DNA from 3 places in the Streptomyces sp. Root1310 genome. Region 2 is predicted to be linked to each of the others. Evidence: riboswitches for the same ligand, from Rfam matches in the RefSeq annotation. Region 2 holds a riboswitch; each other region holds the start of a gene.

Region 1 (9,605 bases), on a different contig from region 2:
CTGCCGGGTCCTTCAGCATCTTCTCGTTCTCGGGCAGCGCCTGTTCGGCGAAGAACCAGTGCTCGAGACGGTCGTAGCGGTGCAGTGCCTGCGGGAAGGAGCCGCTGGTGGCGAGAATCAGCGAGCCGTCGGGAGCGTTGTCGAGGGCCCTGGTGACCAGGGCGGTCTCGTCCGGCGGCGTGTAGAACATCTTCTCCTTGCCGTAGTACGACGGCAGGAAGCCGGCCAGCAGCACCAGCAGTACGGCCGGCAGCGCGAAGGCCGCCGTTTTGCGCCGCAGCGCCCTCGCCCTGCTGCGGTGGGTTCCGGCGACGGCCGGCACCAGCGCGGCGGCGGCGAAGAAGGCCGCGCCGGGCAGGGCGAACAGATAGACGCGGAAGAGCATTTCGCCGCCGTAGTCGTTGACGGCGAACAGGGGTACCGGGGCGACGGACACCAGCAGCAGGGGCAGCGCGCTGCGGGTCAGCCGGCGCCGCAGGACGACGGCCGTCCCGGCGAGGACGGCGACCGCGAGCACCATCGCCACGTTGGCGGTACCCGCGAGCTCCGGCCCGGGCCCGGTGAGCTGCCCCGCGTAGCCCGCGCGGGAGTTCTCCGTCAGCTCGCCGATCGACTTCCTGATGGTGGCGAGCGTCTCGACGAACAGCGGCCGCCCCATGGTCAGGTCCCAGGTGAGCATCAGCAGCGCGGCGACGACCAGCAGCCCGTAGTTGCGGTAGCGGCGGGTGAGGCTGAGCGCGACCAGACAGATGGTGAGCATCACCGGGGTGAGCTGGTGCGTGGCGTTGACGGCGGCGATCAGCGGAGCCAGGATCACCACGCACACCGCGCGCTGCCTGCTCCCCGTCGGCGGCGGGACGGGCGCGGCAACCGGGTCGAGGAAGGTGCGGTCGCGCAGCCGTCCGGCGGACCCGGGCCGGACGAAGTGCCGCAGCACCACCGCGAGGACCGTCAGGTGCAACAGGAATGCGAGCGCCTGCGGGGCGAAGTAGTCCTGGCCCACCCAGTTGGCGAGCTGGAAGATCCACACGGCGGTCCAGATCAGCCGCCAGTCCTCGCAGAAGGTGCGGTAGATCAGGACCAGCACCGGCATCATGAGCAGGCCGAAGACGATCGGCGCCCAGTTGGCGTACACGGCGGCGCTCTCCACGCCGAAGGCGCGCACCAGGCCCGCGTCGAGGGTGAAGAAGCCCGGCCACTGGTCGTACGCGGACATGTTGCCGGAGAGCGCAGCGCCCGGTCGCAGTTCCCCGTTGGCGAGCAGCGTGTTGACGATTGCGTCGTGCTTGGAGGCCCACGGATAGCGCACCGCGTCGTAGAGCACCGCAGGCGGTGCCTTCAGCGCCAGGAGCAGCGCGGCGCAGTGCGCGGCCGGCCACCAGGGCGCGGTGCCCGCCCGCCGCAGACTGAGGACGAAGCCCGCGGTGAGGACCAGCAACGAGAGGTAGTAGGCGACCGGCAGCCGGTCCAGCAGGCCGTAGTCGCCCATCTCGCGGAAGCCGATGCGGGGCAGCGCGTACACCCACAGTCCGGCGGCGAGCAGCAGCGTCAGCAGGCCCGCGTCCGGCGGACGGCGCGGGATCCGCCAGGGTCTGCGGTCACCGCCGGTGGCCGGGCCCGGACCCCCGGGACCTCCCGAACGACCCGAACCGCCCGGACCATCGAGACCGCCCGGATCACCCTTGCTGCTCGGAGAGTCCGGGGCGCCCGGGGCGCCGGGGCTTCCCGGTCCGGTGGAGAGGTCAGGGGTGGGCAGCTCGCTGCTCTCGGTGCTCGGTACGGGCACGTGTTGATGCACGTCGAGGCTCCCCTCCCTCAAGTCGACTATAGGAATTTTCTCTTCTTTTCACACCAAAATCGCCGAACTCGGCTCACCCTGCGAACACCGGCCCCTGTACGGCGGCGCGGGCGCGGCGGTACCAGCGCCAGCCGACCGTTCTCGGTCCGTCGCGGTACGGGGCGACACGGGCGCCGGATCCCGCCAGCCAGTCCCGGACGTCGGCGACGGTGTGGCCGCGCCGCACGATGAGCCGGGCGATGCGGTAGCGCTCGTCGTGGTCCGAACTGAGCGCGTGCCGTACGGCGGTGGCCGTCTCGTAGCCCGCGGCAGCCGCCGTTCGCCGTACCCGCCCGCTGTTGTAGCCGTGCGGGTAGGCGAGATGACGGACCCGGTGGCCGAGGGCGTCCTCCAACACCGAGCGGGACACCCGCAGTTCGTGCGCCAGCGCCCGCGGTGCGAGGGTGTCCAGCTGGGCGTGCGTGACGGTGTGGCTGCCGATCTCCATGCCGTAGCGCTCGAGTTGTGCCGCCTGATCCAGCGTCATCATCGGCGCGGGCGGCAGCAGGCTGCGCCCGCCGGGGCTGATCGCTCCGGTGGTGAGGTAGGCGGTCGCGGACAGTCCGCGCCCGGCCAGCGCCTCGGCGGTCGCACCGGGCAGATCGGCGAAGCCGTCGTCGAAGGTGAGCAGCACCGGGCGGGGCGGCAGCGGAGCCCGCCCCGCGAGGTGGTCGGCGAGCGCGCTGATCGTGACGGGCGTACGGCCGCTGTCCACGACGGCGTCCAGGTGCTCGCCGAACTGCTGCGGGTTGACGGTGAACTCGGCGATCCAGCCGGGCGGTTCCTCCATCACCGCGTGGTACAGAAACACCGGGATACTCCCGTTGCTGTTGCTGTTGCTGTTGCTGTTGCCGTCGCCGCTTCCGCTTGCGTCGGCTCTGCCCGGGGACGCCGTCATCGCGCGGCACCTCGCAGTGCGCGCCGGGCCCGCAGATAGCCCACCGGCCCGTAGAGCATGCCGCGCCGCTGGAGCCGGGAGAGCCGGGCCGGCCAGGCGTGCGTCCGGACGTCGTGACCGCCGGGCGCGCCGTCCGACGCGGGCTCCGCCTCCCGGCTCGCCGTCAGCGTCCGCGCGTGCGCGAGTCCCCGGGGCAGCCGGGCCAGGAACGCGGGCAGCAGGCCGGGCCGGTTGACGAGGATCGCCGTGAGGTAGGCGGTGAGGCCGGCGCCGTAGCCGTACGCCTGGGTCTCCAGGTCCCGCCAGGTCTCCCGGTGGTGGTGCCAGACCAGGGCCAGCGGGGTGTAGTGGAGCCGATGGCCCCCGGCGAGGACCCGGACGAACCCGTAGAGGTCGTCGCCGCCCCGCGCGCGAGTCCCCGCCCCGGTCGCCGGGTCGAAGCCGCCTGCCGCTCGCAGCACTTCCGTACGGAAGGCCATGTTGGCGCCGGAGCCGAAGCGGCCGGCGGTGAACGGGAACAGCGGTTCGTCGGCGGGCGGGTCCTGCGGGTCGTACGTACGGGCCGTGAAGCCCTTGGCGAAGCCGCCGTGGCTCTCCAGGAGGACCTGGGCGGGGGTACGCAGCCGGGCCGGCAGGATCAGGCCGGTGACGCAGCCGAGGCCGGGGTCGGCGGTGAAGGGCGCGGTGAGTTCCGTGAGCCAGCGCGGGTCCGCCACGACGTCGTCGTCGGTGAAGGCGATCACCTCGCCGTGGGCGGTCCCGACACCCTTGTTGTGCGCGACGGCAAGACCGGGCGCCGGTTCGGTGACGTACCGCACCCGCTCGGCGTACTTGCGTTCGACAAGGTCCCGGGTCTCGTCCGTCACGGGCGCGTTGTCGACGACGACGATCTCGAAGTCCGGATGATCCTGGGCGAGCAGCGAGTCGAGGGCGTGCGCGAGCTTCTCGGCGCGCTCACGCGTGGCGATGACGACCGTGGTGAACGGGACGGCGGCAGCCGAGGCGGTCTCGGCCGGAGCCGCGACGGTCTGGGCCGCGACGGTCTGGGCCGCGACGGTCTGGGCCACGACGGCTTGGGCCGCGACGGTCTGGGCCATGACGGTCTGGGCCATGACGGCCGGGGCCGTGGTGACCGGGCCGGCCCCTTCCCCGAGTTCCCCGGGCTCCGCGCGCTCCCCGGGCTCCGCGCGCTCCCCGGGCTCCGCGCGCTCCCCGGACTCCCCGCGCTTCGGGGAAGGCGGCCCGGGGGTGGCCCGGTCGCGCGTGGCCAGGTCCATGAGGACGGTCTTCGGGTCCGCGCCCCGCGGTACCGACCCGAGCAGCGTTCCGATCGGCCGTCCGCCCCTTCTGACCAGGACGAACACCTCGCCGGGCGTGACGGGCGGACTTCCCGGCCCCGGTCTGAGGACACCCCCGTCGTCCAGTTCCAGCTCGGCGACCTGCACCGGCTCGATGTCCAGGAACCTCTGTATCTCCTGCTGTGCACGTGCAGCGCGGTACATGAACCCCCCTTGTCTCACGCCCGTCATTCCGCCGGCCGGTGCCGCCCGTCACGGCCGGCGCAGTCGGCCCGCGCTCTTCAAGGTCCGTGCGGCCGCGGCGGCGAGCCTCGGCCGGCTGCGCACGAAGTGATGAGCCCGGCGGGACGGCTCACGGCCGAGCCAGTAGAGCGCGGCGCCCACCCCCGGACGCGACCACGCCCCCTCGTACACGGGAAGCTCCCCGGTCTTCAGCGAGTCCTTGTACTCGGCCGCGCCCCGCCCCAGGTCGAGCAGCCCGATGCCCTCGGCGGCGGACGACTCGGCCATCCGCAGGTGCAGCACCAGGCCCGGCGAGAACTTCGCCAACCCCGGTTCGTACGCGGGGAACCAGCAGGCCAGGACAGTCGACGAACGCAGTCCGAAGTGCGCGGCGATCGGTTGGTCACCGGCGTAGAGGACGGAGAGCGTGCCGGAGCACTCCGGCGCGCGGGTCTCGGAGAGCACGTGTACGAGCCGGGTGATCCACTCCTGTGCGAACCGGTCCCGGCGGCCGGTCCTGCGGTACTGCGCGGACTTCCACGCCATGAGCGTGCGCAGTGCGGCCGGATCGCGCTCGTCGAACACGAACCGCACCTCCCCGACCTGGCGGCCGAGCCTGCGCTCCTTGGCCAGCGTCGTCTTCAGGAACTTCGGCGACTGGGCGCGCAGCACGGACTCATAGGTCTCGTAACCCTTTTCGACGTCGATGACATAGGAGGCGTACTCCTCGGCCGCCTGCGGGACGAACAGCCCTTGCTCCGCCTCCAGGTTGTCGAAGGCGAAGCTCGACAGACCACACGCGCGCATCAGTTCGCCGGCCTCCAGCCCGAGACCCGGGGCCAGCACCGCGCCCTGCGCGTCCGAGACGCCGTACGCGAGGGCCTGGCCCTGTCCGAGCCGTCCCCGTTCGTGGGGCAGGAAGCCGACCGGCTCACGCCCCTCGTACACCACCGCCACCCGCGAGCGTGGCCGTACCAGGCCCACGGCGTCGGTGAACTCCGGTTCCATGAAGGGGTTTCGCGGCAGCGTCGACGCGCCACGCAGCGCGCGCCACCGCTCCCTCTCCCCCTCGCCGAGGTCCTGCGGCCTCAGCACACGAATGCGCCCACTGCTCAACCTGACCCCCCGATCAAGTCCCCCCTGGACACCTGGACGGTACCGCTCCATCCGGGCGTCGCGGTAGGTAGCGTCGTATGTTGTTGCCAACCGGTACAGAGGCCTTCAACCGTCCGCTACCCGGCGATGTGCCAGAAAGCCGTTTCATTGAGACGGTCGGCGACCAGTCGTGAGCCAGGCGTACAAGGGGAGTTGGCAGAACCGGACAGGACGTGGACGTCGTCCGGTTCGCGTCGAACCCGGGGGGCCCGGGATCCGTATTCTCTGATCATGGCCGCACCCACCGCATATGCCGCGCGCACCGCGTACTCCCTCATCGCCACCGACCTGGACGGGACGCTGCTCCGCGGCGACGACACCTTCTCCGACCGGTCCCTCGACGCGCTCGCGCGGGTGGCGGCCGCCGGCGCACGTCACCTGGTGGTGACGGGACGGCCCGCGCCCCGGGTGCGCCCCCTGCTCGACCGGCTGCACAGCAGGGGGCTCGCGGTGTGCGGGCAGGGCGCGCAGTTGTACGACGCCGGCGCGGACCGTCTGCTGTGGTCGGTCACGCTGGACCGGGAGCTGGCCGAGACCGCGCTCGGCAAGATCGAGGCGGAGGTCGGGCAGCTGTACGCGGCTGTCGACCAGGACGGTGTCGACGGACTGACGCTCATCGAGCCGGGCTACCGGATGCCGCACCCGACGCTGCCCGCCCTGCGTGTCGGCCGGCGCGACGACCTGTGGTGCGAGCCGATCAGCAAGGTGCTGCTGCGCCATCCCACGCTGTCCGACGACGAGTTGGCGTCGACGGCCCGCTCGGTGGTCGGCTCGCTGGCCACGGTCACCATGTCGGGGCCGGGCACGGTCGAACTCCAGCCCTGCGGGATCACCAAGGCGACGGGGCTGGCCCTGGCCGCCGAACGCCTGGGGCTGCGGCCCGAGGACACCGTCGCCTTCGGGGACATGCCCAACGACATCCCGATGTTCGACTGGGCGGCCCGGGGGGTCGCCATGGCCAACGCCCATCCCGAGCTCAAGGCGGTGGCCGACGAGGTGACGACATCGAACGAGGACGACGGCGTGGCCGTCGTCCTCGAACAAATGTTTCCGTAACCGGCTACCGGCTACCGGCTACCGGCTACCGGCTACGGGCTACGGGCGACCTCTACCGGCCACCGGTCGCCTGCCAACGCCTGTCGGCTGGCGACTACCGGCTGGCGGCTACTGGCTACCGGGCCGGCGGCCGCCGAGCCCCGGGCCCCGGCGGCCGCCAGCCGGTGACCGGCCGGCGGGACGGTCAGTACGCGCCGAACACGTTGTCGATCGAGCCGTAACGCGCGGCCGCGTAGTTGCAGGCGGCGGTGATGTTCGCGACCGGGTCGTACGAGTCCCACGACGTGCCGTTGACGTGGTAGGCGCGGAAGGTCGGGTCGATGACCTGCAGCAGCCCCTTGGACGGGATGCCCGCGGCCGCGTTGGAGTCCCAGAGGTTGATGGCGTAGGGGTTGCCGGAGGACTCGCGGATGACGTTGCGGTAGATGCCGTTGTACGTCCCCGGGATGCCGTGCTGCCCCATGACCTGGAGGGAGGCGCGGATCCAGCCGTCGAGGTTGTTGGCGTAGCCGAGGCTGGTGGCCGTGGAGACGGCCGGGGTCGCCGCGGAGGCGGTGGTCGCCCCGAGGACGGGGAGAGCGAGCACGGCCGCGCCGGTGGCGGCGACGGCGATCGTGCGGATGAAACGGTTGCGGCGCGGCTGAGCGGCAGCGGGCATGTCGAATTTCCTCTCCGGCGCCTGCGAGGTGAGCTGTCGGGTTCGGGCGGGAGCTGCCCGGTCGCGTCCTGACGGTCGCGGCTTTACCCCAAGCCGTACGGCCTGCCCGAAACGTCTTGTGTGTCCAAGACATCCGGAAATCCGTTTCGGCGACTTACCTGGTTCCCCCGCTCCTGCCGAGCGTTATCGATGGGTGTGCGGGCGGCGGCAGGATTCGGCGTTCCGCCCGACAGGCCGGGAACGTATGCGAGAGCACATGTCCGAAACAAGTACCGGATTCACAGATCACCCCTATTGACCTTGGTCTGTGGCCTATGGGGTGCTTGATCCTTTGTGGGTGCAAAGCTTCAACTTGCTTGAGGGGTGCGGAGAATCGGTGAAGGGGGGACCTGAGCCGGATCTTCGTGGGGAGTGAGCCAACTCACCAGCTTGCACAAGAGTGGCGAATCGGGCATTAGTCCCAACTCATCGTTAAAGCACCGGCGATGAGTGGTGGAGGGGGCGGAGGGGGATCGCCTCCCCTCGCGCCCGACGCGTCGCGGGGGAAGGGTGAGGAGAATGCGTGATCGTCGTCACGTGGGGAGAGGGGCGCGCGGGACCGTCGGCCCGACGGGAGACCCGGTCCGGGACATGAATCCCGGGTTCCCGGTAACTCTCTCCATGTCCGCTCATATGAGCTGATCAAAAACATATCGGGCGTGATCCGATACCGCCTGGCCTGCGGGGGCCTCCCGGGCGAGTCCATTCGAGCCCGCGGGACGTGGGGGCTATCGGTGATCGAAACGTGACCGGATACGCTGACTTGAGTGATGGCAGAGACCTATCGACAAACCGCGTAATCGCCAGTAGACACCAGCAGACAGGAGACCCCTCGTGACCGTCGTCGGGCCGTTCGGGCTGAGCGTGCGGGACCAGGCTCTGGAAGCCGATGTCCAGGCCGGATTGGCGGCTGTCGAGGAAGGCTTGCTCGAGGCCACCAAGAGCGCGGTCCCGTTCATCACGGAGGCCGCCCAGCACCTCGTACGCGCGGGCGGGAAGCGGTTCCGGCCGCTGCTCGTGGTGCTCGCGTCGCAGTTCGGGGACCCGTACGCGCCGGGTGTGGTGCCCTCGGCCGTCGTGGTGGAGCTGACCCACCTGGCCACGCTGTACCACGACGACGTGATGGACGAGGCGGCCGTGCGGCGCGGTGTGTCCAGCGCGAACAGCCGCTGGGGGAACTCCGTCGCCGTCCTCACGGGTGACTTCCTCTTCGCACGCGCCTCCCACATCCTGGCCGACCTCGGGCCCGAGGCGGTGCGGGTGCAGGCCGAGGCGTTCGAGCGGCTGGTCACCGGGCAGATCCTGGAGACCGCGGGGCCCACGGACGGACGGGACCCGGTCGACCACTACCTCGACGTGCTCGGCGGCAAGACGGGCTCGCTGGTGGCCGTGGCCTGCCGCTTCGGGGCGATGATGTCCGGCGCCGACGAGACGGTCGTCGACGTGCTCACGCAGTACGGCGAGCGGCTCGGCGTCGCCTTCCAGCTGGCGGACGACGTCCTGGACATCGCCTCGGACTCGCACGAGTCGGGCAAGACGCCGGGGACGGACCTGCGCGAGGGCGTTCCCACGCTGCCCGTGCTGAGGCTGCGGGAGCGGGCGGCGCGGCTGTCGCTGCCCGAGGACATCGCCCTGTGCGAGCTGCTGGACTCCGACCTGACCGACGACGCCCGGCACACCGAGGCACTGCAGGCGCTCCGGGCCCACCCGGCGCTGGAGCAAGCCCGCCGGGACACCGTGCGGTACGCGAAGGAAGCGCGGTCCGCGTTGGCGCCGCTGCGGGAGTGCGACGCGAAGGCGGCGCTGATGGAACTCTGCGACGCGGTGGTCCACCGGGCGGGCTGACCCCGGGGACCCCTACGGGTCGGATGCCGCCTCGTCACCTCCGTGTCATACCGCAGGCGTATGTGGAGTTGAGCCCTCGGGCTGACGCTTCCCCATGGCCGATTTGGTCAGATGGGAACCACGGAAAACACCACTCCTCACCGATTCGGGTGAGAATGGCGGCTTGGGGTGGGGACGTTCAGGCGCGAGATGACCAGCCGCCGCCGACGACGGAGGTAAGGCACACATGGCACCGAAGGCATCCGACGACACCACGACCGGCGGGGAGTCGACCGGCGCGGAAGCCGACGACCTGCGCCTCGGACGGCGCAAGGCCGCACGGTACATCGTCCCGGTCACCGTGATCGGTGTGGCGGCGGCGACGATCGGGCTGGTCCCGGCGCTCGCCGACTCCGGCGACCCCGACCTGCCGAAGATCACCGCACAGCAGCTCCTCGACAAGATCGCCGCTTCGGACGTGCAGCAGCTGTCCGGGACGGTGAAGATCAGCACCGACCTCGGGCTGCCCGACCTCGGCGGACTGGAGAGCGGGCTCCTCTCGGGGGCCACCCAGGGCGGTGACGGTTCGTCCGCCGACCCGTCCACCAAGCTCACCGA
Region 2 (9,605 bases):
GGCCGCCGGACCACCGCACTGCGCCGGCTGCGCTCGGCGGTGCGCTGGTACGCGCCCACGGGGCAGGCCAAGGGCTGGCGGCTGTGGATCGAGGGCTGGGCGGTGTCGCTGCGCGAGCCCGCGCTGCGGGAGGTCGCGCGGGACCTCGACAGGGAGTGGAAGGCGGCGCTCGCCGAGGTGATCGCGGAGGGCGTGGCCGCGGGTGAGTTCCGGTGCCCGGACCCGGCCGGCACGGCCCTGCGCCTGACGGCCCTGCTCGACGGACTCGCCGTACAGCTGACGTCCTACGCGGGCACGGTGTCCCGGGCCCGCGCCCAGGAGTGGGTCGACGAGGCGCTGGCCCGGGAACTCGGCCTGGGCCCCGAGACGTTGAGCACCCAGAACCCCTGAGCGACCGGCTCCCGCCACACCCCCGGAGTCCAGCGGGCCCACCGGGACTGCCGTGACCGCCGTGACTGCCGGGCCCGCGACGGCGGCACAGGAACGTCACCGGCGTGGCAGCGACGACGCGGGCTCAGCCGGAACGGCAGGCGGGGCCGGAGCGGCGAGCCGACCGCGCCGGGCCACCCGACCCGGCCCGTGACCGGCTCCCGCGGACGGCTCGGTGCACCTCGCACACCACCGTCACCACCGCCCACCCCCGGCCGCACCCGGCACGACGGCCACACCCGAGCCCCGCACCCCGAGCCCCGAGCCCCGCACCCCGGGTCGCGGCCGCCGACCGCGCCGGGCGCCCCGACCCGACCCGACGACCCGGCCGGAAGACTGGCCGCGGGCGATTTCCGGTGCCCGGACCCGGTCGGCACGGCCCGCTCGCACACCACCGTCACCGCCGCCCACCCCCGGACCGCACCCGGCACGACGGCCACACCCGAGCCCCGAGCCCCGAGCCCCGCACCCCGGGTCGCGGCCGCCGACCCGACCGACCGACGGCCCGGCCCGACCGGCGTCCCGGTCATGACTCGTCGGGAGTCGCGTCTCAGTCCAGTTCGTACACCGCCGTCACCGTCGCCGTGGCGCGGATCTCGCCGGGCGCGACGGCCACACCGCCGAGGCCGGCACCAGGGGTGTCCGCGGCCGACGGCGCCGGGCGCGGGGAGCTGGACGCGTCCTCGCTGAGCGAGACGAGCCGGCCCAGGCGGCGGCCGCTGAGGCGGGCGTACTGCTCGGCCTTGGCGTGGGCGTCGGCGTGGGCGGCCTCGCGCGCGGCGGCCCGCAGCGGGGCGGGGTCGGAGACGTCGAACGCCACGAAGGCGATCCGCCCGGCGTCACCCGCGGCGTCGGTGACCGCCTGCACGACCGCGCCGACCTTCCTCACCTCGCGCACCTTCACGGAGAAGGACTGCGTGGCCTGGTAGCCCGTCAGGCGGGCGGTGCCGCCCGTGTGGTCGTAGACCGCGTCGAGGGAGATGCTCTCCGTACGGATGTCCCGGTCGGCGACGCCCTGGGCGCGGACGGCGGCCAGCAGCGCGGCGGCCGCCTTGTTCTGCGCGTCCAGCGCGGACTGCGAGGTCTTGGCGGAGGCCTCGACACCGGCGCCGACGACCGCGAGGTCGGGCGGTGCGCTCGCGCTGCCCTCGCCGGTCACCGTGACGGAGGCGGGGCTGTCCGGTGCGAACGGACGGGCCGCCGGAGCGGGGTGGGCGGGCAGCGCGGCGGCCGCGGGCGCGGTGAGGGCGGGGACGCCCAGGGCGAGCAGGGAGGCGAGGGCCACGGCGACGGGCGTACGGCGAAGAGGCATACGGGACCGGTCCTTGGAGGTGTCGGCGGTGCCGGCGTGGGCGGGCGGTGCCGGGTGCGGGTGCGGGTGCGGTCATCCCAGCACCCGCACCCGGCACCGCCCGGGCACCACTCCCGTGCGATCACCTCACTGGTGGAGCGGCGCGGGAGCGGCCGGCCGTGCGTCCTCCGCGGCCGGCCGCGCCCACCCGGTCGGCGGTCAGGCCACGGCCGCTATCCGCATCCTGATGTCGTCCGGCGACAGGGTGCCCTTGGCGATCACGTGGTCGCCGGAGGACTCCCCGCGCAGCCGTCGTCCGATCCACGGCACCAGGTACTCGCGCGCCCAGTGGACGTCGTCGCGCCGTACGTCCAGGGTGCCGCGCGGCGGGAGCAGCGGCCAGGGCTGCTCCGGGTCGGCCGGTACCTCGACGCCGAGCACCTGGCCGGCGCGCAGCGCCACGCGCGTGTGCCCCTCCGGGGAGAGGTGGAGCCGGTCGCCGTCCCAGGCCCTGCGGTCCTGAACGGACTTCAGGGACCACAGGTCGAGGACCGGGCAGCCGTAGCGGTCGGCCACGGCACGGACGTGGCCGTTGTAGGTGGCGATCTTGCCGCGCAGATGCTTGAGCACGGGGACGCCACGGGTGTCGAAGCCGGTGGTCACCATGACCGTGCCGGCCACGGCGGTCAGGGCCGAGATCGCGCGTTCGAACCGCTCGGCGACCTCGTCCGGGTCGGTACCGGGACGGAGGATGTCGTTGCCGCCCGCGCAGAAGGAGACCAGGTCCGGGGCGAGTTCCACCGCCCTGGGGAGCTGGTCCTCCATGATCTGGTCGAGCAGCTTTCCGCGGACCGCGAGGTTGGTGTAGTTGAAGTCGCCCTCGGGGCGCCGGTCGGCGAGGAGCACCGCGAAGCGGTCCGCCCAGCCGACGAACGCCCCGTCGGGGCCTGGGTCGCCGACGCCCTCGGTGAAGCTGTCCCCCACCGCCACGTACGACCCGATCACTGATCTGTCGTCACACTTCGAATCGTCTGCCACAGCAGTTCATCATTCACCTTCGAATGTGACCTACGCGATCGTAGGAAGGGGTTGACGGGCGGTGAGATAGGACACCCTTAAAGACTTCGCCAATCAGGGAATAAGGGACCACGCCCGGAAGTCGTTGATCCGGAAATGGCTCCAGGTGGTGCGGAAGGCGAAGTGCCCGCCCGTGTAGGGCTCCGGGTCGGTGTGGTCGAAGACGAGCCGGCCGTTGTTCCACCAGCGGACGACCGAACCGTCGGAGACGATACGGACGTGGTTCGGCTCGTTCGCGACGAGCAGCGGCTCGGTGTAGTCGTAGAGCAGCGGACGCACCCCGGCCTCGCCGACATAGCGGCGCAGCCGGGTCGTGGTGTTGGTGTTGGCGCCGTAGCCGACGTAGTACGTCTTCAGGTAGTCGTACTCGGCGAGCGCGCCGCCGCGCGGGGTGGCGAAGAGATTCTCCGGGGAGCGGACGTCGACGGCGTTCCAGAAGTTGTTGAGGTCGGAGACGCGGTCGTTGACCCCGCCCGCGGAGACGGGCGTGGCGGTGTACTCGAGGACGTAGGGCCCTTCGAGCGGCCGCTTGAACCAGATGGTGGCCCCGGCGGGCACGTCGACCTCCAGGGTCCCGCGGGAGGCGGTGACCGTCCCGCCCTTCTCCAGTTCGACGGCCCACTGGCGCAGGCCGTGCCGGAAGTCGTCGTGGGCGATCAGGCGGCGGTGGCGGGGCGGTCGGGCGGTCGCGGCGCTCGCGCTCGTCGCCGGGGCGAGGGCGGCCAGCGCCGCGCCGGCGGCGAGGGCTCCGAACGCCCTGCGGGTGGTCGTCATGATGGTCGGCTCCTTCAGCGGGCGGGGGTGGTGAGGTGCGGTTCGGGGACCCGGCGGGTCTCGGTGCCGAGGTAGTAGTCGGTGTACGTGGACTGGAGGTAGCCGCGGACGGTCCAGCCGAGGCGGTACGCGGGGTTCTGGGCGGGCGTGTAGACGCGGGTGCCGGTCGGCACGGTGCTGGTGTAGAGGCGCAGGGCGGTGTGGTCGGCGGTCTCCGCGAGGATCTCCTCGCGCCAGTCGCCGACGAGATCGCCGTAGAACGGGGTGGCGTTGCGGGCGCCGGAGACGACGCCGGCCGGGTCGAAGACCGTCGCGCTGCTCTCCGTCGCCGGGTCCCACTTCTCGACGCGGGTGAAGTCGAGCAGCTCTGACGCCTTGTCACCGTCCCACCAGATACGGAAGTTGACGCTCGGGGTGGTGGTGGAGACCTTGCCGTCCTGGACGTTGAACACGCCCGCGCCGGGCCGGGTCACGTCGGCGGTGGACGTCCAGTACTCGTAGCCCCGGTGGCCGGGATCGATGTCCGCGGCGTTCCCGCGGCCGGTGTCGAGGTCCGCGTCGCTCACCGGGCTCGTCGGGTGCGAGCCGGTGACCAGCCGCTCGCCGGTGGCGGCGTCGTAGTAGTACCAGGGGAAGGCGGAGACGATGCCCAGCTCGGACTGCTGGATGGCGAAGCCCTCCAGGCCGGGCCGGTCGGGGTCGAGGTCCGCGATGTCGAAGCGGTCGCCGTGGATGGCGCCGTCGACGACGTAGCGCAGCGTGCCGTCGCTGTTCACCACGTAGTTGCCGTCGGCGATCTCGTCCCTGCCGTCCCCGTCGACGTCGACGGTCCGGATCTGGTGGAAGCTGGTAGCGCCGGTCGTCGGGTCCACGACGTACTTCCAACGGCGTTCGAGATCAGTGCCGTTGAAGTCCCAGGTCTGGAAGAGGACCCGGAACGAGCCGCGCTTGGCTCCGACGCGGGTGACCAGCTTGGTGACCAGGCTGGGATGCACGCCGTCGAGGTAGGCGACGCCGAAGTGGCCGCCGGACGGGCCGTCGGCCGTGAAGTCGTCGGGGACGGGCTGCCGGGTCCGCTCGGTGCCGGTCGCGCCGTCGATCACCGACACGAACTGGTTCGCGGGCGAGGCGGCGGTGACCTGTGCCCCGTCGGCGAAGGTGGTCCCGGCGGCGGTGTGCGCCAGCACCTCGGCGCGGCCGTCGGCGTCGAGGTCGTAGACGGTGACGTTGTCGTCGTTGCGATAGCCGCCGATCGCGGTGGAACCGCTGATCGCGGCGGGCGCCGGGTCGTTGGCGCCGTTCCCGCCGACCTGGGTGTAGGAGCCGGGGCCGAGGTCGACCCGCCACAGGCGCTCACCGGTGAGCGTGTAGGCCTCCAGCAGGTCGGGCCTGTCACGGGTCCCCGACAGCCGGCTGACGACGAGCTCGTAGCGTCCGTCGCCGTCGAGGTCGCCCGGCCAGGCGTGCTGGACGGTGTACCCGTCGGCGTCGGCCAGCGGGATCTCGGCGTAGCCGTCGGTGAAGCGCAGCGCCGCCGGACTCGGCCGCTGCTCGTGCCCGGCCACGACGGCGCGGACGGTATAGGTCCCCGTCCCCCGGGTGCTGTCCTGATAGGTCGTCGATTTCCGCACCGGCTCCCGGTTGAGGCGGCGGCCGTTCTTGTAGACGTTGAAGGCGAGGGTGTCGCCGTAGCGCGCGTATTCGGTGCCGAGCAGCCGCCAGCTGAGGAAGGTCCCCTCGCCGGACGGAGTGGCGACCAGGCCGCGGTCGAGGTTCTCGACGATCCGGCGCGGGATCCCGGCTGCGTGCCCGGCGGGCGCGGAGACGAGTCCGGCCAGCAGGCTGACGGCGGTGACGGCGGCCGCGGCGGCGGCGCCCTTGATGACGATGCGTCGGTCGACGCCGGACACAGGACCTCCGAAGAGCGATAGAAAGCGCTTGCTCGCTGACGGAGATCACTGTGTCCCCACTCTGACCCGCCTGTCGACGGGGCAAGAAGGGCTGCCACAAGAACGCAATGAAACGATCATGAACGCGCAAAGTCCGACACCGCCCGCCCGGCCGACCGTGCCGTGCCGTGCCGTTCCCGGACAAGCCGAAGGCCGGACCCGGGGATCGGGGTCCGGCCTTCGGCCGCGTGTCAGGCGGGAGGTCGTCGGAGTCGGCGGGGTCAGCCGATCGAGACGCCGTGCGAGCGGAGGTAGGCGATCGGGTCCACGTCGGAGCCGTAGTCCGGCGTGGTGCGGATCTCGAAGTGCAGGTGCGGGCCGGTCACGTTGCCGGTGGCACCGGAGAGGCCGAGCTGCTGGCCCGCGGTCACGGTCTGGCCGGCCGAGACGGAGAGCTGGGACAGGTGGGCGTACTGGGCGTAGTAGCCGTCGGCGAGCCTGATGACGACCTGGTTGCCGTACGCGCCGCCCCAGCCCGCGGAGACGACGGTGCCCGCGCCCACGGCCTTGAGGGAGGTACCGGTCGGGACGACGAAGTCGGTGCCGGTGTGGTAGCCGCTGGACCACATGCTGCCGGCCGTGTGGTAAGCGGTGCCGACGGTGGCGCCCGCCACCGGCAGCGTGTACCCGCTGGAGGTGCCGGTGCCGCTCTCGGCGGCCTGGGTGACCGCCTTCGAGGAGGACGAACCGGACGAAGAAGAGGAAGGGGAGGAAGAGGACGACGACTTGGTTCCGGACGCCTTCGACTTCGACGGGGAGGACGAGGAGGAACCGGACGACGAGCCGGACGACGAACCGGTGCTCGCGGCCTTCTTGCCGATCGAGAGCTTCAGTCCCGGGTGGATCAGCGACGGGTCGCTGCCCACGGCCCGACGGTTGTCCTGGTACAGCTTCTGCCAGCCACCGCTGACGTTCTGCTCGTCGGCGATCTTCGACAGATAGTCGCCGGACCGCACGGTGTAGGACTTGGCCGTCGTGGCGGTGGCCGTCTTCTGCGCCACCGGCACGGACTGCACGGCCTTTTCCGGAACGGCCTGGGAAGCCGACTGCGCGACGGACTGGGCGGGGGCCGCGTGAGCGCCGGCGGCACCTATGAGCGGAAGGGCGAGCGCGGCGCCGCCCGTTCCGGCGACGGCGATGGAACGAGTGAAGCGCTGGGTCTTCGGACGGCGGTGCTTACCCTTCGCGGGCATGGCGAATTCCTCTCCGGCGCCTGCGAGGTGAGCTGTCGGGTGCGGACTGGAGATGCCCGGCCGCGCCGAGGCGCGGCTTTACCCCAAAGCCTCTTCCGGAGACCGGAACAGGCGGTTGTACCTGTGGGTCCCCCGCTCCTGCCAGATACGGGTGAGTGTGCGGGCTCCGGGCGGTGGCAGGATTCGGCGTCCGTCCGGATTGGTGTGGAACGTAAGCGACCGGGACGCACAGGGACAAGCAGAGGTTGTGCCGCTCACGCCCATCTCTTGATCCCCTGTGGGAATCCCCGGTCACACTGCGTGAGACAAGGGGTCCCTTTATCGCCAAGCACCCTGGAAACGCCTACGAATTACGTGAACATGACGGGCGACGTACGGTCACGGATATGACGCTCCTCACGTGACAGCTCTCCAGGTTCCTTTATTCCAGAGCGAGTTGGAATTAAGGCTTCAATTCGGACAGAAACCTCAGATGCGACGCAGTCGGATAACTGTCGCATCAAGGTCCCCCCGGAGTCCGGTGCGCAGTCCGTGATGGACCAATACCGCCCCTCGGTGAACTTCGCCCGTTTCACGGCATTCGTACGATGCCGTCGGGTCGAGTCCGCGCAGCCGCAGCGCCGGGACGGGTTCGCCGAACCGCTGCGCCTGGAGCCAGGCGAGGACGACACTCTCGTCACCGCGCACGTACTGGACGGCGCTCAGGCCGCCCGCCGGGGGCCGCAGCCGGTAGAGGTCGCCCTGCTGGACGAGCGGCCGGATCTCCTTGTAGAGGTCCACCCATCGACGCGCCTCGGCGAGCTCCTCCTCGCCCCACTCGGAGAGGTCACCGCCGACGCCGAGCACGCCGGCCATGGCGCTGACGAACCGGAAGCGCAGCGAGCTGACCCTGCCGTTGAGCTGGGCGTTGGGACTGTCGGTGACCCATGCCGCCATCACCCGGGCCGGGTGGATCTGACTGAAGCCGTGCTGGATGTCGAGCCGGTCGAGCGGATCGGTGTTGTCGGAGGTCCACACCTGGTCGGTGCGGCTCATGATCCCGAGGTCGATGCGCCCGCCGCCGCCGGAGCAGGACTCGAAGGCGACCCCGGGGTGGGCCTCCCGCAGCCGGTCCAGGAGCGCGTACAGGGCCCGTACGTGGTCGACCCAGAGGCGCTGCGGGTAGGGGTCGTCCGGCCAGCCGGCGTCGGTGAAGCAGCGGTTGAAGTCCCACTTCACATAGTCGACGGGCGCGCTGGACAGGAGCGCGTGGAGCTGTTGCCAGAGGTACTCCTGGACGTCCTCGCGCGCGAGGTTCAGCACGAGCTGATTGCGGAACTCCGTCCGCTTTCGTCCGGATTGGAACTGCACCCAGTCGGGGTGCGCCCGGTACAGCTCGCTGTCCGGGTTGACCATCTCGGGCTCGACCCAGATGCCGAACTGCATACCGAGGTCGTGCACCTGGTCGGCGAGGGGCTTCAGCCCGTTCGGGAAGCGGTCGGGGTTGGGCTGCCAGTCGCCGAGCCCGGCGTGGTCGCCGGTGCGCGCCCCGAACCAGCCGTCGTCGACGACGAAGAGCTCCACGCCGATCGCGGCGGCCCGCCGGGCGAGTGCGCCCTGCTGCTCCTCGGAGATGTCGAAGTAGGTGGCCTCCCAGGAGTTGAACAGCACCGGCCGGTCCCGTCCGGCGTCCGGGACGACGTACGCGCGCTGGTAGGCGTGCCAGGCGCGGCTCGCTCCGCCGAAGCCGGCGTCGCTCCACAGGCCGGCGAAGACGGGCGTGGTGAAGGACTCCCCCGCGGCCAGCCGCAGCAGCCCCGAGTCGTCGTATCCGGCGCCCCCGGTGATCTGCACGCGCGCGTCCGGAAGTTGGGCGACGGCGATCCGCCAGGTGCCCGACCAGCCGAGGGCACAGCCGTAGACCTCGCCGCGCTCCTCGGTCGCGTCGGTGTCCAGGGCGACCCAGGGCAGGTGCTGGTGCCCGGTGTGGCCGCGCCGGCTGCCGATGACCTGCTCGCCGTAGGTGAGAGGGGACCGGGTGAGCCGGGACTCGGCGGCCCAGCGGCCGTGCAGCTGCGACAGCCGCCAGTCGTCGCGCTCGGGCAGGGTCCAGGTGGCCGAGTCGGCGCGCAGCAGCTCCAGCGCCCGCTCACCGTCGTTGCGCAGGGTCGTCCAGCGCTCGACGACGTCGCCGCGCATCCGGTAGTGCAGGGTGACGGCCAGCCCGGCGTCCCGCAGCCGCAGCCGCAGCCCGTCGGCGTCGGCCTCGAAGCCCTCGTAGGACCACTCGGTGCCGCGCCGCCTGTCGGTGCGCACCGACAGGGCGGGCCGGACGAAGCGGGGGCCGCCCTCGACCGGGTACTCCTCCCGGCCGTCGAGCGGGGACTCGAAGGACGCCCCCCGCTCCGACGGCGGGAGGGCGGCGAGCGCCTCGGCGTCCGCGAGCGCGATGCCCGGGCCCCAGTGCAGGTGGACCAGCTCGTCGGCCTCGGTGAGGTGGAGGGCATAGCTGCTCGTCGGCCCCGAAAGGAGCCAGGTACGGCCGTTGTCGGCGATCTCGGGCATCAAACCCCCACTAATTCGAACAGGTGCGATCAAGCACCAACATCATCGAATGCGGTCGGCCTGCCGGGCAACTTTCCGTGGACAACTCTTCACCTGGGCGGACGTCCGGAGTACCGCCCTGTGGACAACCCGTTGCCCGGGGAACCCATGTCGTATCGTCGGGGAAGCGTCCCGTCGGCCACCACGAGCCGCGCCGGCGGAGACCGACAGGGAGGCCCCCGTGACGCAGCAGATCCCGTCGACCGAGCCCGAGCTGGCCGGTGTGCGCAACTTCCGGGACGTGGGCGGTCTGCCGACCGTCGACGGCCGGAGGGTGCGGCACGGCGTGCTGTTCCGCAGCGGCCATCT
Region 3 (9,605 bases), on a different contig from region 2:
GCAGACCCGTGGAGGACAGCAGGACACGGCACGGGTCGTCCGCGACCTGGAGGGGCACGGCGGCGGCCGTGGTACCCGACGACTCCAGCAGGACCGTACGGCGCTCGGTGCCGAACTTCTTCGCCACCGAGGCCAGTTCGGCAGAGACCAGCTTGCGCAGCTCCGCGTCCGAGTCCAGGATTCGGGTCAGCTCGGCGATCTCCTCGTTGAGCTTCTCCTTCTCCGCCTCCAGCTCGATGCGGTCGTACTTGGTGAGCCGGCGCAGCGGGGTGTCCAGGATGTACTGGGTCTGGATCTCCGACAGCGAGAAGCGCTCCATGAGGCGCTGCTTCGCCTCCGCGCTGTTGTCACTGGAGCGGATCAGCCGGATGACCTCGTCGATGTCGACGAGCGCCGTCAGCAGGCCCTCCACCAGGTGCAGCCGGTCACGTCGCTTGCTGCGGCGGAACTCGCTGCGGCGGCGCACCACGGTGAAGCGGTGGTCGAGGTAGACCTCCAGGAGCTCCTTGAGGCCCAGCGTGAGCGGCTGGCCGTCGACCAGCGCCACGTTGTTGATGCCGAAGGACTCCTCCATCGGCGTCAGCTTGTACAGCTGCTCCAGGACCGCCTCCGGCACGAAGCCGTTCTTGATCTCGATGACCAGGCGCAGACCGTGCGCGCGGTCGGTGAGGTCCTTGACGTCGGCGATGCCCTGGATCTTCTTCGAGCCGACCAGGTCCTTGATCTTGGCGATGACCTTCTCGGGCCCGACGGTGAAGGGCAGCTCGGTGATGACCAGGCCCTTGCGGCGGGCCGTGACGGTCTCCACCGACACCGTCGCGCGGATCTTGAACGTGCCGCGGCCGTTCTCGTAGGCGTCCCGGATGCCGGAGAGGCCGACGATCCGGCCGCCGGTGGGCAGGTCGGGACCCGGAACGTACTTCATCAGGGCGTCCAGATCCGCGCCGGGATAGCGGATCAGATGGCGGGCGGCCGCGATGACCTCGCCCAGGTTGTGGGGCGGCATGTTGGTGGCCATGCCGACCGCGATCCCGGACGCGCCGTTGACCAGCAGGTTCGGGAAGGCGGCGGGCAGCGCCACCGGCTCCTGCTCCTGGCCGTCGTAGTTGGGCGAGAAGTCGACCGTGTCCTCGTCGATCGACTCCGTCATCAGGCTCGTCGCCTGGGCCTGGCGGCACTCGGTGTACCGCATGGCGGCCGGCGGGTCGTCGTTGCCCAGCGAGCCGAAGTTGCCGTGGCCGTCGATCAGCGGCACCCGCATGGAGAAGGGCTGGGCCATCCGCACCAGGGCGTCGTAGATCGACGCGTCGCCGTGCGGGTGCAGCTTGCCCATGACCTCGCCGACCACGCGCGCGCACTTCACATAGCCGCGCTCGGGCCGCAGGCCCATCTCGTTCATCTGGTAGACGATGCGCCGGTGCACCGGCTTGAGGCCGTCACGGGCGTCCGGCAGGGCGCGGGAGTAGATGACCGAGTACGCGTACTCGAGGAAGGAGCCCTGCATCTCGTCGACGACGTCGATGTCGAGGATCCGCTCCTCGAACGACTCGTCGGGCGGCGGGGTCTTCGTGCTGCGGCGGGCCATCGCTGCCGGCTCCTTGCTGGGGCGTGATACGGGATCTGACGCGGACCATTGTGGACCGTGGCACTGACAGCACGGGCGAGGACCCGGCGTCGGCCGTCCGGCCCGAACGCAGAGGCATCTCCTCCACGGCTGCCCGCAGGCTACGCGATCTCGCTCTCGGCGTATGTCGTCCGGGAACTTCGCGGACCGTCGGCACGCTTGCATACAGTGGCAGGACCGGCAGGAAAACCGCGGTTTCGACGACCGCGTCCGCGATCGGAAGGGACGTACATGCCCATGGGTCACACGGCCACAGCCCAGGCAGGCTCCGGGGGCCTGACAGCGACCGAGCACCGCCTGGCCAACGGCCTGCGCGTGGTGCTCTCGGAGGACCACCTGACCCCCGTGGCGGCGGTGTGCCTCTGGTACGACGTCGGTTCACGCCACGAAGTCAAGGGACGTACGGGCCTTGCTCACCTTTTCGAGCACCTGATGTTCCAGGGCTCCGGCCAGGTCAAGGGCAACGGACACTTCGAGCTGGTCCAGGGGGCCGGCGGCTCGCTCAACGGCACCACCAGCTTCGAGCGCACGAACTACTTCGAGACCATGCCCACCCACCAGCTGGAGCTCGCCCTCTGGCTGGAGGCCGACCGCATGGGCTCGCTGCTCACCGCGCTGGACGACGAGTCGATGGAGAACCAGCGCGACGTCGTCAAGAACGAGCGCCGTCAGCGCTACGACAACGTCCCCTACGGCACGGCCTTCGAGAAGCTGACCGCTCTGGCCTACCCGGAAGGCCACCCGTACCACCACACGCCGATCGGCTCGATGGCCGACCTGGACGCGGCGACCCTTGAGGACGCGCGCGCGTTCTTCCGGACGTACTACGCGCCCAACAACGCGGTCCTTTCCGTGGTCGGTGACATCGACCCGGAGCAGACGCTCGCCTGGGTCGAGAAGTACTTCGGCTCCATCCCCGGACACGACGGCAAGCCCGCGCCCCGTGACGGCGGGCTGCCCGACGTCATCGGCGAGCAGCTGCGCGAGATCGTCGAGGAGGAGGTGCCGGCCCGCGCGCTGATGGCCGCCTACCGGCTGCCCGAGGACGGCACGCGCGCGTGCGACGCCGTGGACCTGGCGCTCACCGTCCTCGGCGGCGGTGAGTCCTCCCGGCTGTACAACCGGCTGGTGCGCCGGGACCGTACGGCCGTCGCGGCCGGCTTCGGCCTGCTGCGGCTCGCCGGAGCGCCCTCCCTGGGCTGGCTGGACGTCAAGACGTCCGGAGACGTCGAGGTGCCCGTCATCGAGGCCGCCATCGACGAGGAGCTCGCCCGGTTCGCCGAGGAGGGGCCCACGGCCGAGGAAATGGAGCGGGCCCAGGCGCAGTTGGAGCGCGAGTGGCTCGACCGGCTCGGCACCGTCGCCGGCCGCGCCGACGAACTGTGCCGGTACGCCGTCCTGTTCGGCGACCCGCAGCTCGCCCTGACCGCCGTGCAGCGCGTGCTGGACGTGACGTCCGAGGAGGTGCAGGAGGTCGCCAAGGCCCGCCTGCGCCCCGACAACCGCGCGGTGCTCGTCTACGAGCCGACCGCCGCCGAAGCCCCCGCCGACCAGGACGAGAACGAGGAGGCGGCCCGGTGACCGAGCTCGCCACGATGGACTTCCACCCCCAGCCCCGGGCGGGCGAGGCCAAGCCGTGGGCGTTCCCGGCGCCCGAGCGCACCGCTCTCGCCAACGGCCTGACCGTGCTGCACTGCCACCGTCCCGGCCAGCAGGTCGTCGCCGTCGAGATCCTCCTCGACGCGCCCCTGGACGCCGAGCCGGCCGGCCTCGACGGCGTCGCCACGATCATGGCGAGGGCCTTCTCCGAGGGCACCGACAAGCACTCCGCCGAGGAGTTCGCCGCCGAACTGGAGCGCTGCGGCGCCACTCTGGACGCGCACGCGGACCACCCCGGTGTCCGGCTGAGCCTCGAAGTGCCGGCCTCGCGCCTGCCCAAGGGCCTCGGTCTGATCGCCGACGCCCTCAGGGCCCCCGCGTTCGCCGACAGCGAGGTCGAGCGCCTCGTCCGCAACCGCCTGGACGAGATCCCGCACGAGCTGGCCAATCCCTCCCGGCGCGCCGCCAAGGAGCTCTCCAAGGAGCTCTTCCCGGCCACCGCGCGGATGTCGCGGCCGCGCCAGGGCACCGTGGAGACGGTCGAGAAGATCGACTCCGCCGCCGTACGCGCCTTCCACGAGAAGCACGTGCGTCCCGCCACGGCCACCGCCGTGGTCGTCGGCGACCTCACCGGTGTCGACCTGGAGGCGCTCCTCGGCGACACCCTGGGCGCCTGGACGGGCTCCTCGGCCCAGCCGCGGCCCGTGCCGCCGGTGACCGCCGACGACGCCGGCCGGGTCGTCATCGTGGACCGTCCCGGCGCCGTCCAGACGCAGCTGCTGATCGGCCGGATCGGCGCCGACCGGCACGACCGTGTGTGGCCCGCTCAGGTGCTCGGCACGTACTGCCTCGGTGGCACCCTCACCTCCCGCCTGGACCGCGTCCTGCGCGAGGAGAAGGGCTACACCTACGGTGTCCGCGCGTTCGGGCAGGTCCTGCGGTCCGCCCCGGACGGCTCGGGCGCCGCGATGCTCGCCATCAGCGGCTCCGTCGACACCCCGAACACCGGTCCCGCTCTGGACGACCTGTGGAAGGTGCTGCGCACCCTCGCCGCCGAGGGGCTGACCGACGCCGAGCGTGACGTCGCCGTGCAGAACCTGGTCGGTGTGGCGCCGCTGAAGTTCGAGACCGCGGCGGCCGTCGCCGGAACGCTGGCGGACCAGGTCGAGCAGCACCTGCCCGACGACTTCCAGGCCACGCTGTACCAGCAGCTCGCCGCGACCGGCACGGTGGAGGCCACCGCGGCGGCCGTGAACGCCTTCCCGGTGGACCGCCTGGTGACCGTCCTCGTCGGTGACGCGGCCCAGATCAAGGAGCCGGTCGAGGCCCTCGGCATCGGCGAAGTGAAGGTCGTGCCCGCGGAGTAGGCAAAGGCCGTGTCCGCGGAGTAGGCGGCGGCACGCGCGTGTGGGGGCCCTGGTCGACCGAGCGTCACCAGGGCCTCCGTATGTCCGAATTGATGCGGAGGTTGCCCGTCTGCCCTGTGGGATGCGCTACAAAAACCGGGATCCGTTTGAGGATTGAAACCCGCGCCGCTTAGCTTCATCCGGACTGTTCGTCAGGCAGTGCGCCGCAGCCGCGGCACCGGACAGTCATCGCCGAGTCCCCGTACGGCGCGAGCCAGGGGAGCCGGGGACCCACTTGTGAAGTCCCTGGGGTGAATCGGACGCCCGCGCGTGAACGCGAGGGGGTCCGTAGGAGACCTTCCTGCTCCGAACCCGTCAGCTAACCCGGTAGGCGAGAGGGAAGGAAAGGACACACCCGACTTCATGGCGTTCACCTGCGCGCCCGGCAAGCATCGTCGTCCCGGCCGGATGCAGCGGACCACCGCTCGCGCGGCGGGCGTCGCGGCGCTCACCACCACCGGCGTGATGGCCACCGTCGCCGCCTCCCCGGCCCTCGCCGCCGAGCCCAGCCCCGAGCAGACCGGGCTGATCCCCGTCGTCACCGCCTCCGAGGCCGTCGCGGAGCAGGTCGACGACCAGGTCGCCGTGCAGAAGCACGCGGCCTTCGAGGAGGCCGCCCGGCAGGCCGCCGCCAAGAAGGCCGTGGAGGAGCGCGAGGCACGCGTGCGTGCGGCCCGCGAGGCCGAGCGCAAGCGCCTCAACACCTTCGTCTCGCCGATCACCGGCTCCTACGTGTCGACCAGCTACCAGGCCAGCAGCTCCCTGTGGTCCTCCGGCAGCCACACCGGCATCGACTTCCACGCGGCGAGCGGCACCACCGTGCACGCGGTCGGCATGGGCACCGTCGTCGAGGCCGGCTGGGGCGGGGCGTACGGCAACCAGATCGTCATCAAGATGAACGACGGGACGTACACCCAGTACGGTCACCTGTCGTCCATCGAGGTGTCGGTGGGCCAGCAGGTCACCCCGGGCCAGCGGATCGCCCTGTCCGGCGCCACCGGCAACGTCACCGGCGCGCATCTGCACTTCGAGGCCCGCACCACCGCGGAGTACGGCTCGGACATCGACCCGGTCGCCTACCTCCGCAACCACGGCGTGAACGTCTGACGACCCACGGCGACAGATCGTCTTGCCCCGGCCCTCCCGGCCGGGGCTTTCGCCGTTTTCGAGGCACTGCTGTCCAAAAAATATCCCTGGATTCCGGCCCGCCATCGGAAATCCCCGCTCATTGCAATAGAGTCACGGAACACACGTCAATCGTCGACGTTTCACGGGGATTAAGGCGGAGGTCCGTCATGCGTATTCCGGCGCACTCGGTGTGCACGGCCATTCGGGACGACATCGTCGCGGGTGTCTACGAGCGCGGCAGCCGCCTCACCGAGGAACTCCTCGCCCGCCGCTACGGCGTTTCCCGCGTCCCCGTCCGAGAGGCGCTGCGCACGCTGGAGGCGGAGGGCTTCGTCGTCACACGGCGGCACGCGGGCGCGTGCGTCGCCGAGCCGACCGAGCAGGAGGCCGCGGACCTGCTGGAGATGCGCATGCTCCTGGAGCCGCTCGGCGCCTCCCGGGCCGCCCAGCGGCGCACCGAGGCCCATCTGAAGGTGCTGCGCGGCCTCGTCCGGCTGGGCCAGGAGCGGGCCAGGCGGGGCAACAGCGAGGATCTGCGCTCCCTGGGGGGCTGGTTCCACGAGACGCTCGCCCAGTCCTCCGGAAGCCATGCCCTGACGTCGATGCTCACCCAGCTGCGCCACAAGATCGCCTGGATGTACGCGGTCGAGGCGCCGGGCAACCCCGTGGAGTCCTGGGCGGAGCACGGCGCGATCGTGGACGCGGTGGCGCGCGGCGACGGCGAGCGCGCGCGGGCGATCACGGCGCTGCACACCGAGCGCGCGACGGCCGCGCACCGGCTGCGCTTTTCCGGCGGTCCCGAGCGCGCCGACCGTGTGAGGACTTCGCAACCTCCCGTAAACATGACGGGTCTGCGGCATTAACACGAGGGCCGTATACAAAGAGGGGGATAATTCGCGGGGGATTATTTCTGCTGCCCGTGACGGGAAATGCGAAGGGCTCGCCCGATAATTCGGACGAGCCCTTCGGGGTTTAGCAGGACGACACCTTCGGAGTGGCGAACACCGCCACCGTCAATTGAGCTGCCCCGGCGACGCGCAACCGCTTCCGCGTGTGCGGCGGCGGTTCGGGCGGCAGGGGGCTGCGCGCTCAGACGGTCTCGGGGAGCTCCTCGAGACCCTCGGCGACCAGCTTCGCCAGGCGGTCGAGAGCGGCGTCCGCGCCGTCGGCCTCGGAGGCGAGGACGATCTCCTCGCCGCCCTGGGCGCCCAGGCCGAGAACGGCCAGCATGGAGGCCGCGTTGACGGGGTTGCCGTCGGCCTTGGCGATCGTCACCGGGATACCTGCGGCCGTGGCGGCCCGGACGAAGATGGAAGCGGGGCGGGCGTGAAGGCCCTCGGCCCAGCCGACGTTGACGCGGCGCTCAGCCATGTGATGCTGCCCTTCAGTGTTCAGGTTGTCTAGACCAGTGTTCCACACGTGAAGCGTGTGAGGGAGGGGTCGTGTGTCTCTTCCCGACGTGGTCGTCGGATCGCGGCCTCGATCCGACGTGCGTCCTCCACAGACTGCCTCGCGCCGTTGTCGTACGCGAGCCGTACTCTGGGCCCCATGCAGAGCGCGTCGGACCGGCACGAGTACCCCGCCCACTGGGAGGCCGACGTGGTGCTGCGCGACGGCGGCACCGCGCGCATCCGCCCCATCACCGTCGATGACGCCGAGCGCCTGGTCAGCTTCTACGAGCAGGTTTCGGACGAGTCGAAGTACTACCGCTTCTTCGCGCCCTACCCGCGCCTGTCCGACAAGGACGTCCACCGCTTCACGCACCACGACTTTGTGGACCGGGTGGGACTCGCGGCCACGGTCGGCGGCGAGTTCATCGCCACCGTACGCTACGACCGCATCGGTGCCGACGGCATGGCCGCCTCGGCCCCGGCCGACGAGGCCGAGGTCGCGTTCCTCGTCCAGGACGCCCACCAGGGCAGGGGTGTCGCCTCCGCGCTGCTCGAGCACATCGCGGCCGTGGCGCGCGAGCGGGGCATCCGCCGCTTCGCGGCCGAGGTGCTCCCCGCCAACAACAAGATGATCAAGGTGTTCACGGACGCCGGGTACACCCAGAAGCGCAGCTTCGAGGACGGCGTCGTGCGCCTGGAGTTCGGCCTCGAACCCACCGAGCGCTCAGTCGCCGTGCAGCGCGCGCGGGAACAGCGCGCCGAGGCGCACTCCGTGGGGCGGCTGCTGGCGCCCGGTTCCGTGGCCGTCGTCGGCGTCGGCCGCAGCCCCGGCGGCGTCGGCCGCAGCGTCCTCGGCAACCTCCGCGAGGCGGGCTTCACCGGGCGGCTGTACGCCGTGAACAAGGCCTTCCCCGAGGATCTGAAGGAACTGGACGGGGTGCCCGCCCACCGCTCGGTGCGCGACATTGCGGAGCCCGTCGACCTCGCGGTCGTCGCCGTCCCCGCAGAGCAGGTCCCCGAGGCCGTCGTCGAGTGCGGCGAGCACGGCGTGCAGGGACTCGTGGTCCTCTCCGCCGGCTACGCCGAGAGCGGTCCCGACGGGCGGGAGCGCCAGCGCGAACTCGTGCGGCACGCACGCGCGTACGGCATGCGGATCATCGGCCCCAACGCCTTCGGAGTCATCAACACCTCCCCGCAGGTGCGGCTGAACGCCTCGCTGGCCCCGGAGATGCCGAGACCCGGCCGGATCGGCCTGTTCGCCCAGTCCGGCGCCATCGGCATCGCCCTGCTGTCCCGCCTCCACCGGCGTGGCGGCGGCGTCACCGGCGTCACCGGCGTATCGACCTTCGTCTCCTCCGGCAACCGCGCGGACGTCTCGGGCAACGACGTCCTCCAGTACTGGTACGACGACCCCGACACCGACGTCGCCCTGATGTACCTGGAATCCATCGGCAACCCGCGCAAGTTCACCCGCCTCGCGCGGCGCACGGCGGCCGCCAAGCCCCTGGTCGTCGTCCAGGGCGCCGGTTCCGCCCCGCAGGGGCACGCCGTACGGGCGACCCGGCTGCCCCACGCGACCGTGTCGGCGCTGCTGCGGCAGGCCGGCGTGATCCGCGTGGACACCATCACCGAACTGGTCGACGCGGGCCTGCTGCTCGCCCGTCAGCCGCTGCCGACGGGCCCGCGGGTGGCGATTCTCGGCAACTCCGAGTCGCTGGGCCTGCTGACGTACGACGCCTGTCTCTCGGAAGGGCTGCGTCCGCTGCCGCCGCTGGACCTGACGACCGAGGCCTCGGCCCAGGACTTCCACGCGGCGCTGGCCCGGGCGCTCGCCGACGAGACGTGCGACGCGGTGGTCGTGACGGCGATCCCGGCGATCGGCGAGCGGTCGCCCGGGGACGCGGAACTCGCGGAGGCCCTGCGGTCGGCCGCGGCGGCCGCTCCCGCCAAACCGGTGCTCGTCGTGCACGTGGAACTCGGCGGCCTCGCCATGGCGCTGTCCGCCGCGGCGAGCACCGCGCCGCGCGCCGAAGCGGCCGCACACGCGCGTACCGACGCCCCCGAGGGCGCGCCGTCGGTGCCCACCGCCGTCGCGGCACCGGAGGGAACGCACCTCATCCCCGCCTACCCCGCCGCCGAACGCGCCGTCCGCGCGCTCGCGGAGGCCGTCAAGTACGCCCACTGGCGGCGCGAGGCGGCCGACGCCGGCAAGGTGCCCGAGTACGAGGACATCGACGAGAAGGGTGCCGCCGAGATGATCGGCGGGCTCCTCGCGCGCGGGCAGGGCCTGACCCTCGGCACCGACGAGACGTGCGAGCTGCTCGGCCGCTATGGCATCCGCACCCGCCGGGCCATCCCGGCACCCACCCCGGACGAGGCGGCGCGGGCCGCGGCCGCCCTCGGCTACCCCGTCGCCCTCAAGGCCACCGCCCCGCACCTGCGGCACCGCGCAGACCT

The links. Region 2 has a riboswitch for cyclic di-AMP ahead of ASD48_RS27160 (LysM peptidoglycan-binding domain-containing M23 family metallopeptidase). Riboswitches for the same ligand answer to the same signal wherever they lie in the genome.
Region 1: it holds a riboswitch for cyclic di-AMP, as region 2 does, so the genes downstream of both, ASD48_RS18865 (transglycosylase SLT domain-containing protein) here and ASD48_RS27160 (LysM peptidoglycan-binding domain-containing M23 family metallopeptidase) in region 2, are expected to answer to the same signal.
Region 3: it holds a riboswitch for cyclic di-AMP, as region 2 does, so the genes downstream of both, ASD48_RS33830 (M23 family metallopeptidase) here and ASD48_RS27160 (LysM peptidoglycan-binding domain-containing M23 family metallopeptidase) in region 2, are expected to answer to the same signal.

Annotation. Positions count from the first base shown of each region.
Region 1 covers NZ_LMEQ01000012.1:159,065-168,669, forward strand. Annotated here, with positions in the region: gene ASD48_RS18840 (hypothetical protein) at 1-1,798, opposite strand, end outside; gene ASD48_RS18845 (polysaccharide deacetylase family protein) at 1,872-2,627, opposite strand; gene ASD48_RS18850 (glycosyltransferase) at 2,732-4,237, opposite strand; gene ASD48_RS18855 (GNAT family N-acetyltransferase) at 4,286-5,350, opposite strand; gene ASD48_RS18860 (HAD family hydrolase) at 5,642-6,466, shown strand; gene ASD48_RS18865 (transglycosylase SLT domain-containing protein) at 6,651-7,124, opposite strand; cyclic di-AMP (ydaO/yuaA leader) riboswitch at 7,128-7,354, opposite strand; gene ASD48_RS18870 (polyprenyl synthetase family protein) at 7,998-9,008, shown strand; gene ASD48_RS18875 (DUF2092 domain-containing protein) at 9,235-9,605, shown strand, end outside.
Region 2 covers NZ_LMEQ01000023.1:686,238-695,842, forward strand. Annotated here, with positions in the region: gene ASD48_RS27135 (TetR family transcriptional regulator C-terminal domain-containing protein) at 1-390, shown strand, start outside; gene ASD48_RS27140 (SIMPL domain-containing protein) at 980-1,741, opposite strand; gene ASD48_RS27145 (SGNH/GDSL hydrolase family protein) at 1,940-2,725, opposite strand; gene ASD48_RS27150 (DUF6250 domain-containing protein) at 2,852-3,571, opposite strand; gene ASD48_RS27155 (hypothetical protein) at 3,586-5,481, opposite strand; gene ASD48_RS27160 (LysM peptidoglycan-binding domain-containing M23 family metallopeptidase) at 5,742-6,713, opposite strand; cyclic di-AMP (ydaO/yuaA leader) riboswitch at 6,718-6,912, opposite strand; gene ASD48_RS27165 (alpha-galactosidase) at 7,182-9,257, opposite strand; gene ASD48_RS27170 (tyrosine-protein phosphatase) at 9,478-9,605, shown strand, end outside.
Region 3 covers NZ_LMEQ01000032.1:124,625-134,229, forward strand. Annotated here, with positions in the region: partial or broken gene ASD48_RS33815 (DNA topoisomerase IV subunit A) at 1-1,585, opposite strand, end outside; gene ASD48_RS33820 (pitrilysin family protein) at 1,856-3,205, shown strand; gene ASD48_RS33825 (pitrilysin family protein) at 3,202-4,590, shown strand; cyclic di-AMP (ydaO/yuaA leader) riboswitch at 4,810-4,978, shown strand; gene ASD48_RS33830 (M23 family metallopeptidase) at 4,993-5,736, shown strand; gene ASD48_RS33835 (GntR family transcriptional regulator) at 5,925-6,620, shown strand; gene ASD48_RS33840 (HPr family phosphocarrier protein) at 6,847-7,128, opposite strand; gene ASD48_RS33845 (bifunctional GNAT family N-acetyltransferase/acetate--CoA ligase family protein) at 7,306-9,605, shown strand, end outside.